Regions from separate parts of the Methylocystis sp. MJC1 genome, predicted to be linked through region 1. Evidence: predicted binding sites of a transcription regulator. Region 1 holds the regulator's gene; each other region holds the start of a gene.
The links. Region 1 encodes LexA, which represses DNA repair genes until DNA is damaged. Its sites were predicted from a motif close to TGTTCNNNNTGTGTTCNG; they were not measured.
Positions count from the first base shown of each region.

Region 1 (3,275 bases):
CGCTGAGGGGAGCTGAGCGCATGGAACATCGGATCTTGAAGCCGGCCGCGGTCGCCGTCGCTTTCGCCGGCCTGTCGCTTTCCGCCTGCCAGGACAGCGGTCTTTCTCATCGTGCGCTGGCGCCCGTGCCGCCGGAGACGCTCGCCAAGATGGAGCAGCTCGGCACCACCAAAGAAGCGCCGATGCTGATCCGCGCCTATAAGAAAGAGGCGGAGCTCGAGATCTGGAAACAGGGCGCGGACGGCAATTACATCCATCTCAAGACCTTCCCCATGTGCCGCTGGTCGGGCCAGCTGGGCCCCAAGACGCGTGAAGGCGACCGTCAGGTGCCGGAGGGCTTCTATGCGATCACCCCGGCGCAAATGAACCCGAATTCCTCCTATTATCTTTCGTTCAACGTCGGCTATCCGAACCAGCTCGACCGCGCCCTGGGCCATACAGGCGGCACGATCATGGTGCATGGCGCCTGCTCGTCGGCGGGCTGTTTCTCCATGACCGACGCCCAAATCGCCGAGATCTACGCCATCGCCCGCTCGAGCTTCGACGGCGGACAGCGCGCCATTCAGATGCAGTCCTATCCGTTTCGCATGACGGCGGAAAATCTCGCCAAGCACCGGCTCGACGCGAATATCGGCTTTTGGAAGAACCTCAAGGAAGGCAACGACGTTTTCGAGGTGACGAAGCAGGAGCCTCAGGTCGCTTATTGCGGCGGCCGCTATGTCTTCAATGCGACGGCGAGCGGCGCGATGGACCCGGTCTCGGCCTGTCCGGCCCTCAAACGCGATCCCGAGCTCGTCGCCAGCGTTTCCGCCAAGGCCGCTAAGGACGACGAGAAGATCGCCGAGCTTTCTCAGACCGTGAAGCCGGTGCGCGTCGTCTATGAAGACGGCGGCCAGCATCCGAGTTTCGCCTCCAAGGCGGGGGAGGCCAGCCGTCCCGAGGCGCTGACGGGGCCGACCGAAATCGCGCTCGAAGAGAAGCCGGCGCGCGCCACCGGCAAAGCCGCGCAGCAGCTCGCCGCAAAATCGCCGGTCGTGACCATGGCCGCCGCCAAGGCCGCGGCGCAGAGCCACGAAGCCTCGACCGTCGTCCGGGCGCTTGCGCCGGAGCACCATCGCGAAATGTCGGCGCTGGCCGACGAAAATGGACCGACAGCGTCGATCAAAAAGGCGCTCAACGCGAAGAAATAGCCGATCCGATCGGCATTGCTTTCAGCCGCGCTCGTTCGGGCGCGGCTTTCCTTTTGAAAAGCTTTTGTTAACCGGGGCTGGGCAATAGTTCTTGCGGAACGCACCGGGAACGTTTATAAGCCGTTCATGATTTGTTTTGAGGCTCGCGGCCTGAGGGCGAGGCGCGCGGCGGTTCGTGTCGCGAGGGGCGGGTTATGCTGACAAAAAAACAGAGCGATCTGCTGCGTTTCATCCACGAGCGTCTGAAGGAAACCGGCGTTCCGCCGTCTTTCGACGAAATGAAGGACGCGCTGGATCTACGCTCCAAGTCCGGGATTCATCGGCTTATTCTCGCGCTCGAGGAGCGCGGTTTCATTCGGCGCCTGCCCAATCGCGCGCGCGCGCTCGAGGTTTTGCGGCTTCCCGAATCGGCGACGCCGCGCGGGGGCGGCGTCGCGCGCGGCGGCAAATTCTCGCCTTCGGTGATTCAAGGCAATCTGGGCCGCGTCCGGCCGCTGCATGAGCGCGGCGAGGACGAGGCCAATCAGCAGGTGGCCATTCCGGTGATGGGCCGCATCGCCGCCGGCACGCCGATCTCCGCCATTCAAAGCCGCAGCCATACCATCAGCCTGCCGCCCGAAATGCTGTCGAGCGGCGAGCATTTCGCGCTGGAAGTGCGTGGCGATTCCATGATCGAGGCTGGCATCCTGGATGGCGACACGGTCGTCATCAAGAAGCAGGACTACGCCGACACGGGCGACATTGTCGTCGCGCTGATCGAGGACGAGGAAGCGACATTGAAGCGGCTACGCAAGCGTGGCGCGTCGATCGCGCTGGAGGCGGCGAACCCCGCTTATGAGACGCGCATCTTCGGGCCGGACAAGGTGCGCATCCAGGGTAAGCTGGTGAGCCTGCTGCGTAAGTATTGACTGTGACCACCGCCGTCATTGCGAGCGAAGCGAAGCAATCCAGGGCCGCATTACTGCTCTGGATTGCTTCGTCGGCTTCGCCTCCTCGCAATGACTGGGCGGTTTTGTTCTGGATTGCCGATCGCCTCTTTGTTCGGGCGTCGGGAATGAGCCACCCCAATCCGCCACCCACGCTATCACTCCAGCGGCTCCGCAAGTTCCGCTTCCTCCGAGCTTTCGTCCTCGAGCGCTATTGCGCGTTTCGTCGCCTGCGCGGGTTTGGGCGACCAGGGGCGATCTTCGTCGACGCCCCGGGCGGTCGTCCATGCGACGGCGCCGCCTTCCAGAATTCGCAGCGAGACGGCGCCCGTCTCCGCGAGCTTGCGCCGGTCGATCACGATCGGCGCTTTGCAGCCCTCCGGCGCCCGTAGCGGCGTGATGACGATGGCGGCGCGGGGGCAGTCTTCGAGAAGCGCCGCTCGTGACGTCGCCAATACGACGATCCTCCCATCGACAGCCTTGCCGATGCAGCCATAATCGTCGCAGGACGCCGCTTTCGCCTCAGCGACGGCGCGCGCATCCGCATCGGCGCGCAACCATTGTTCCGCGGCGAAAGCGCCGGGCTTCTTACCGAGAAGGGCCAATTCGCCCGAGGGGCGTCGCAAAGCAGCGGCCTCTCCCGTCGCCGGAATGGCGATGTCGAAGCGGGCTGCGTTCGTCGCTCCCATAAGGCCGATCAAAGCGAGCGGAATGGCCGTCGCCCGCCAGACCCATGTCCGCCACAGCACGGCGGACAGCACGGCGAGCGCAAGAAAAACCATTGCCCAAGGCGCGAAGGCCTTCACATGCAGGCTCGCTCCCGGCGCATTCGCGATGAGGCCGGCGAGCCAGATCACGAGGCCGATTCCCATCTCGAGATAGCGCCATATGAAGCCGTCGAGGCCAAAGGGGTAGAGCGCCGCGCCGATCAGCGCGCAGGGCACGGCGAAGAACTCGATTGCCGCAAGCGTCAGCGGATTGCCGATGAGCACATAAGGGCTCAGCTCGTGAAAGTCGTAGGCCATGAAGGAGGCGGTGGCGGAAGTCGCGCAGAGCGTCGCGACAAGCGCCGCGCCCGGCCCGTGCAGCAAACGCTCGCCGATCATCTCCCGCCATTCGGCAAGATGGCTGCCAAGGCCGGCCTGCGCCGGTTGCCCGC
Region 1 is NZ_CP107558.1:1,304,035-1,307,309, forward strand. It holds gene OGR47_RS06245 (L,D-transpeptidase family protein) at 21-1,190, shown strand; gene lexA (transcriptional repressor LexA) at 1,385-2,098, shown strand; gene OGR47_RS06255 (ComEC/Rec2 family competence protein) at 2,275-3,275, opposite strand, start outside.

Region 2 (3,275 bases), 120 kb from region 1:
CCCGACATCATGAACTTCACCGGCTACTTGCCGGAGGCCTCGAAAAACGAGTTTTGCGAGGACATCCCCGCGACTGGCCCGATGATCATGGTGCTCGACGCGGAGCAGCAAGAGCTCCGCGACATGAAGATTGAATTACGCATCGTCAAGGATGTGGGCGGTGCGGAGAAGGAGAGCGAGAATCTCGACGCCGTGACCGTCGCCTACCAGCCGCCCAAGGTCTATCCGACCGGCACGGTGAACTTCGAGCACACGTTCAAGGAGGGCGGCTATTTCGTCGGCATCGTCACTGTGACCGGCGACCATGGCGAGCAATGGATGTCGCGCTTTCCTTTCTCGGTGGATCGCAGCTTCATGCGGGATCTGCCCGTCTATCTGACGCTTGGCCTTGGCGTCGTCGCGGCTTTCCTCATCTATCTCGTGCATCGCGGCCGCAAGCCGCCGCCGCAGATCTTGACGGCCGCTGCGGCTTTCAAGACGCCGCCGCTACCGGCGATGGACGGCCCCGAGCCCGAACTCGAAACTGACCCATCCCCGGAGGCTTCCGGCGAGGAGGCGACGGCGGAAACCAACGGGAAAAAAGCCGAGGACGGCGACGACCCCGATAAATACAGAACCGCCGCCGAATAAGGCCGCAAGCAATTGAGAAGTCCGCCGTTAGACGGCGGGCTTTCCACGCCTATTCGTCGCCGCCGTCGATCTGCCGGCCCATGATGGCGATGGCTCTTTCATAGACTGAGGCGGCGTTCCAGGCCTGAATCGCCGCGAAGTTCGGCTCTCCCGGCTGATAGCCCGCTCCTGCGCGCCAGCCATGCGCATGCAGAAAATTCGCCGTGGACGTCAGCGCCGCCGAAGCGTTGTCGAGATTGCCGACGCCATATTGCAGGATATTCTTGGGCAAGAACTGCGTCTGGCCGATCTCGCCATGCATGGAGCCGCGGGCGCTGGGGGACAATCTTCCATTGTCGATCAGCTCCAGGGCGGCGTAGAGCTGGTCGGTGAAATATTCCGACCGGCGGCAGTCATAGGCGAGCGTCGCCACGGCGGAGAGCGCATGCTGATTGCCATGCACGGCGCCGAAACCCGTCTCCATGCCCCAAATCGCCAAAAGTGGCCCCGGCGGCACGCCATAGCGGCTCTGGATCGAGGAGAAGAGGGCGGCCTGCGAACGCTTGAGCTGCCGTCCGCGCGCGACGATGGCCGAGGCCCCGCGCTTCGTCATGAAGGCTTCAAGCGATAGATGAAAGCTCTTCTGGCCCCGATCGGCGCCGATCGTCGCGGAATTGTAGTGGGTGTCCATGAGGGCGTCGACGCCCGAGGCGCCGACGCGTCCGCGCGCTTCCTCGGCGAACGCCTGTTTCCACGACTCGAAGCCGCCCGCGCCATTGCCGCATCTCGCCGCCTGAGCCGGCGCGGCTGCGGCGAGCGCGCCAAATACAAGCGCCGCCGCCAAAAGCTTTGCGGCGGCGCGGCTTGTCGGTAAATTCTTCATCGGCCTCCTCCTCGGGCTCTCCGAAAACGTCAGGAGCCTAATCAATTTTGACAATGCGGCAAGCTTACGAGCATGCGCTCGAATGTTCGTATATTGTTCTTGCACGATCAAGCCCCGATCGTTAATTTGGCTCCGTTTCAGGCAGGTTTTTTAGGAGCCTTGCTCATGGCGGTCAGGTTAGCGACGGTCGCTTTTGAAGGCGTCGAGGCGCGCCCGGTCGATGTCCAGGTGCAGATTGCCCCCGGCTCTGTGGTGTTCAATGTCGTCGGCCTTGGCGACAAGGCCGTGGCCGAATCGCGCGAGCGGGTGCGGGCGGCGCTCATCGCCTCCGGCCTCGCTCTGCCCGCCAAGCGCATAACCGTGAATCTTGCTCCCGCCGACATGCCCAAGGAAGGCAGTCATTATGATCTGCCCATTGCGCTCGGGGTCATGGCGGCCATCGGCGCCATCCCGCCCGATGCGCTGGAAGGCTTTGTCGTCCTTGGCGAGCTTGCGCTCGACGGGACGCTCACCCCCGTCGCCGGCGTGCTCCCTGCGGCGGTGGCGGCCAATGCGCGCGGGCAGGGGCTGATTTGCCCCAAGGAATGCGGGCCGGAAGCGGCCTGGGCCTCGGCAGAGATGGAGGTGCTCGCGCCACGCTCGCTCATTCAACTCGTCAACCACGTCAAAGGAACGCAGGCGTTGGCCCGGCCCGAGCCGGCAGTGCGCGCGCTCGCCAATGATCTTCCCGACCTCGCCGACATCAAAGGGCAGGAGAGCGCGAAGCGAGCGTTGGAGATCGCGGCGGCGGGGGGGCACAATCTACTCATGAGCGGTCCGCCGGGCGCCGGCAAATCGATGCTGGCCGCAAGGCTCCCGTCGATTCTTCCCCCTCTCACGCCTCGAGAGCTGCTCGAAGTCTCGATGATCCATTCCATAGCGGGCCAGATCGCCGGGGGGGAGCTCACCGATCGGCGGCCGTTCCGGGCCCCTCATCATTCCGCCTCCATGGCCGCTCTGGTCGGCGGCGGGACCCACGCCAGGCCTGGCGAAATCTCGCTCGCCCACAATGGCGTGCTCTTCCTCGACGAACTGCCGGAGTTTCAGCCGCAGGTTCTCGACAGTCTGCGCCAGCCGCTCGAAACCGGCGAGGTCGCAGTGTCCCGCGCCAATCACCGCGCGGTCTATCCCGCGCGGTTCCAGCTCGTCGCGGCGATGAACCCTTGCCGTTGCGGCCATGCCCTCGAACCCGGCTTCGCCTGTCGCCGGCAGCCTAATGAACGCTGCGTCGCGCAATATCAGGCGCGGTTGTCGGGGCCGCTGCTCGATCGCTTCGATGTTCAAATCGAGGTGCCCGCCGTCACCGCTGCGGATCTTGTCCTGCCGCCGCCGGCGGAGGGGTCCCGCGAGGTTGCGGCGCGCGTCGCACGCGCCCGCGCATTGCAGCGGGAGCGTTACGAGGCGCTGGGCCTCCCGGGCGTCCTCGCCAACGCCGCCGCGCCAGCTTCGGTCATCGAGCGGGTAGCGCAGCTCGACGGCCCGGGGACGGCGCTCATTCGGGAAGCGTCCGATCGTTTTGCCCTGACAGCGCGCGGCTTCCACCGGGTTTTGAAACTCGCCCGCACCATTGCGGATCTCGATAGCGCCGAACGGATAGCGCGCGCGCATCTTGCCGAGGCGCTTTCCTATCGGGCTGGCCTCACTGCGGGGCGGGTTGCGGCATGAGCGCTACAGAGCTTGCAGTCTTGGTTGCGATCCTACTGCTTGCGGCGGCGATTTTCTTTGCTGTGCGAAGGGAAAAGCG
Region 2 is NZ_CP107558.1:1,180,427-1,183,701, forward strand. It holds gene OGR47_RS05680 (hypothetical protein) at 1-630, shown strand, start outside; gene OGR47_RS05685 (lytic murein transglycosylase) at 680-1,492, opposite strand; gene OGR47_RS05690 (YifB family Mg chelatase-like AAA ATPase) at 1,658-3,196, shown strand; gene OGR47_RS05695 (ATP-binding protein) at 3,193-3,275, shown strand, end outside.
Region 2: OGR47_RS05690 (YifB family Mg chelatase-like AAA ATPase) is a predicted target of LexA. The motif match lies at 1,576-1,593, and genes of this name have one in related genera.

Region 3 (3,275 bases), on a different replicon from region 1:
TACCGACTGACATCCCGCCAGCCGAGAGAGCGAAAACCATAAACCCCGATAAAACCTTGCTCATTTTAATACTCTCGTTTTTACCACTTTTTCGTTCTTATGCGAATACGCGTACGCTCGTCCGCCGAGACTCCCTTCGAAAACGTCGCCCCGACGACGCAACATGAATTCAACAATCGTGTTCGGCACCACCAACCACAATTCATTCGGCCTCATTTCCACCACTTCGACCTCCAAAAATTCGTTTGGTCGGTCCTGGTCTAACAACCTGATTCGATTCCTCATCCCCAAGCCTTTCCAACCACAGAAGGCGCGGCAAACTGATTTTTCCACGGCCTCATCCGCGCGTACGCGAACCCGCTCTACAGCCTGAATCTGCAACGCTGGCCTTCGGCGCTTGTCTACGGCGCCTCTCATATCCGATGCCTATTCTCAAATCATTGACGATACAATAGCGTCGGGATATAGTACGTCTGGTTCTACGCAAGGGCTAATTCATCTCATGGATCATCAGAGGTCTTCTCTCCAAAATACCGGCAACGCCTTCGCAGAGTTTCAAATCCTCGGAACAATTTTCGACATCGCTGTCCTCCCGGGGAAAATTCGTGTGGGCTTGCGATCGAACTATCTACGCCGCGATCGTGCCGGCGACATCGTCGAGGCGCCAGCAGAAAATCATGTCGCCGTCGTTCATCACTCCGCACGACGGTATGTCCAGAAATATGCTGCTCCCGGTCAGCTTGTAATTGCCCGCGGTAGGCTTTCTGGCGAACTGATTGCCGACCAGTTCATCTTGCTTGGCGCTAACGGCCCCTCAGAAGGCTAACTCTACCCCCCGTTCTGGGAATTGCCGCTCTGTAGCCCTTGGGATACCGCGCCGGTCAACGCCTCCGTGCATACAGGCCACGGTATCCCGAGCTGCGCTTGAGCGATGGCAGTTGTCACGTAAGGCACGCAATATTCAATGCTTTGCCAATTACCCGACGCCACGCACATAAACACCTTACAACCAAAGGAAGCGTCCTGCGCAGAAGCAGGGGACGACAACCCGACCAATCTCACAAGAAAACTGCCGACATAATATCTTTTAAGCATCTTTCGCATCGTGGCCTCCTTCGCCATCGACAAACACTATATCAGCTTTTATCCGCTCGCCAACGGTTGGCGCGCCCTCCGGGCCGGGCTCTACTCGCGCCGTCGGCGCTCCCGGAGCCCCTGCGGGTCTCCGCCCTTCGGGTAACGATCCCATCGCGCAAGCATCCTATGTGGTCGCGCAAAGCGCGACGCCGATTCTAAGCAGCGTGCGCCTCCGGCGCACATATTTTTTCGTTCTCGTCTCGACCCATCAGCATAACGCCGTGCTCGCGCGGTCAAGCGCGTAAACGCGCTGCGTCGCAAGCGACGCCCCTTGCGGGTGACTCGCGCTGCGCGCGGCGTTTACGCCGAAGGCGTCGGGACGAGGAACGTCTGCTTTTCGCCACGCCTGCGGCGCGTCGAACAAGGAACATCGGAGCGCGGAACACAAATAAAAACAAAAGGAAAAATCACATTGGCCGCATCTTTTAAATTGACGAATTAATAGAGTGACCCTATATTAAGGGACGTAACGAGGCGATGAGACCTTTCAAAAATGGAGAGAGAAAATGCGTTCTACTAACCTTTTTATCGTTCGTGGTCACACCGGCGCAGAACCGCGAACCGTTGGCAAGGTCGTCAAATTATCCGTCGCAACGAACCGCTCTTGGAAAGACTCTCCCGGCGAGCGTCGCGAAGAAACAGATTGGGTTACGCTGACTTTTCTCAATGAGAAAATCGCCAATTTCGTCGTTGCCAACGTCAAGAAAGGCGACCCCATTTACGCCGAGTGTCGGATTGCCGAAGGCTCTTACAGCAAGGACGGCGTGAAACATTACACGACCGACATAATCGTGAACAATTTCGACCTTCTCTCACCCAAGGCGAGTGACGACGAACAGTCGTAACGATCAACACAAGCGAGCGTCTCCGGGCGCTCGCTTGCCCCCCGCAATCATTCATTTGGACCTTTGGAGAGAGAGCCATGACAACCAAGAAGCAGTCCGAATCGACCAAGGAACCCGTCACGGCGATCCGGCTTTGCCAGCTTCGCCCCGACCCCAAGAACGTGCGCCGCCATGAGAGCGACGCTGGAATTGAAGGATTCGCCGCGACCATCCAGACCGCGGGTCTCTTGCAAAATCTCACCGTGCGCCGCCCGCGCCCCGGCGAGAAGGCCCCCAAAAACTGCTACTTCGTCACGGCCGGAAATCGCCGCCTCAAGGCGCTCAATTTGCTTAAATCGAAGAAGGCGAGCGTTGATGGCGTTCCTGTTACCGTCGACTTTTTTGTTCGCGTCCGCGAGATTGACGAGACCGCCGCCAGCGCCACCGAAGTCTCGCTGATCGAGAACACTTCGCGGGAGGATATGCACCCCGCCGATGCAATCGAAGCATACGGCCGCCTCGCGCGAGAAGAAGGCTTGACCCCGGAAGCCATTGCCGACCGCCACGGCGTTTCTCATATGACCGTCCGCCGCCGTCTCAAGCTCGCGAACGTGTCGCCGAACCTACTGGCCGAGCTTCGCAAGGACGCCATTACGCTTGAGCAGCTTCAAGCGCTCGCGCTTACCGATGACCACGCGGCGCAAGAGGCCGCATGGTCCGACGCGCAAGAGTGGCAGCGCGACCCCGACGAGCTGCGCGCCGCGCTGAGTTCCGAAGCCGCGCTGGCCAGCGATAAGATGGCGCGTTTCGTGACCGTCGAAGTCTATGAGCAGCAGGGCGGCGCCGTGCTACGTGACCTCTTTGACGACGACGAAAGCCGTATCCGCCTCACTGATCGCGCCTTGCTTCATCGCCTTGCCGCCGAAAAGTTGGAACAGGAAGCCGAGGCCGTGCGCGGCGAGGGTTGGAAGTGGGTGGAGACCGCGACCGAGTATAATTACCACAGCGGCGGATTGAGCCGTATCTATCCCAAGGAGATGGACCCTTCGCCCGAAGACGCGACGCGGATCGACGCCATCGACACCCGCTTGCAAGAAATTGAAATCGAAGCTGAGAGCATCGAGGACGACGCCGCCGAAAACAGGCTTTTCAAAGAGCGCGACGACCTCGAAGACGAGCGCGCGGCGATCATGGACCAATACACCGCCTACGACTCCGCCGAAATGGCGACGGCGGGCGCCATCGTTACAATCGACTACAACGGCGCGCTCAGGATCGAGCGGGGCGTAGTGAAACCGGGCGACCGGAAAGAGG
Region 3 is NZ_CP107560.1:82,939-86,213, reverse strand. It holds gene OGR47_RS21030 (hypothetical protein) at 503-826, shown strand; gene OGR47_RS21025 (single-stranded DNA-binding protein) at 1,644-1,982, shown strand; gene OGR47_RS21020 (ParB/RepB/Spo0J family partition protein) at 2,060-3,275, shown strand, end outside.
Region 3: OGR47_RS21025 (single-stranded DNA-binding protein) is a predicted target of LexA. The motif match lies at 1,516-1,533, and genes of this name have one in related genera.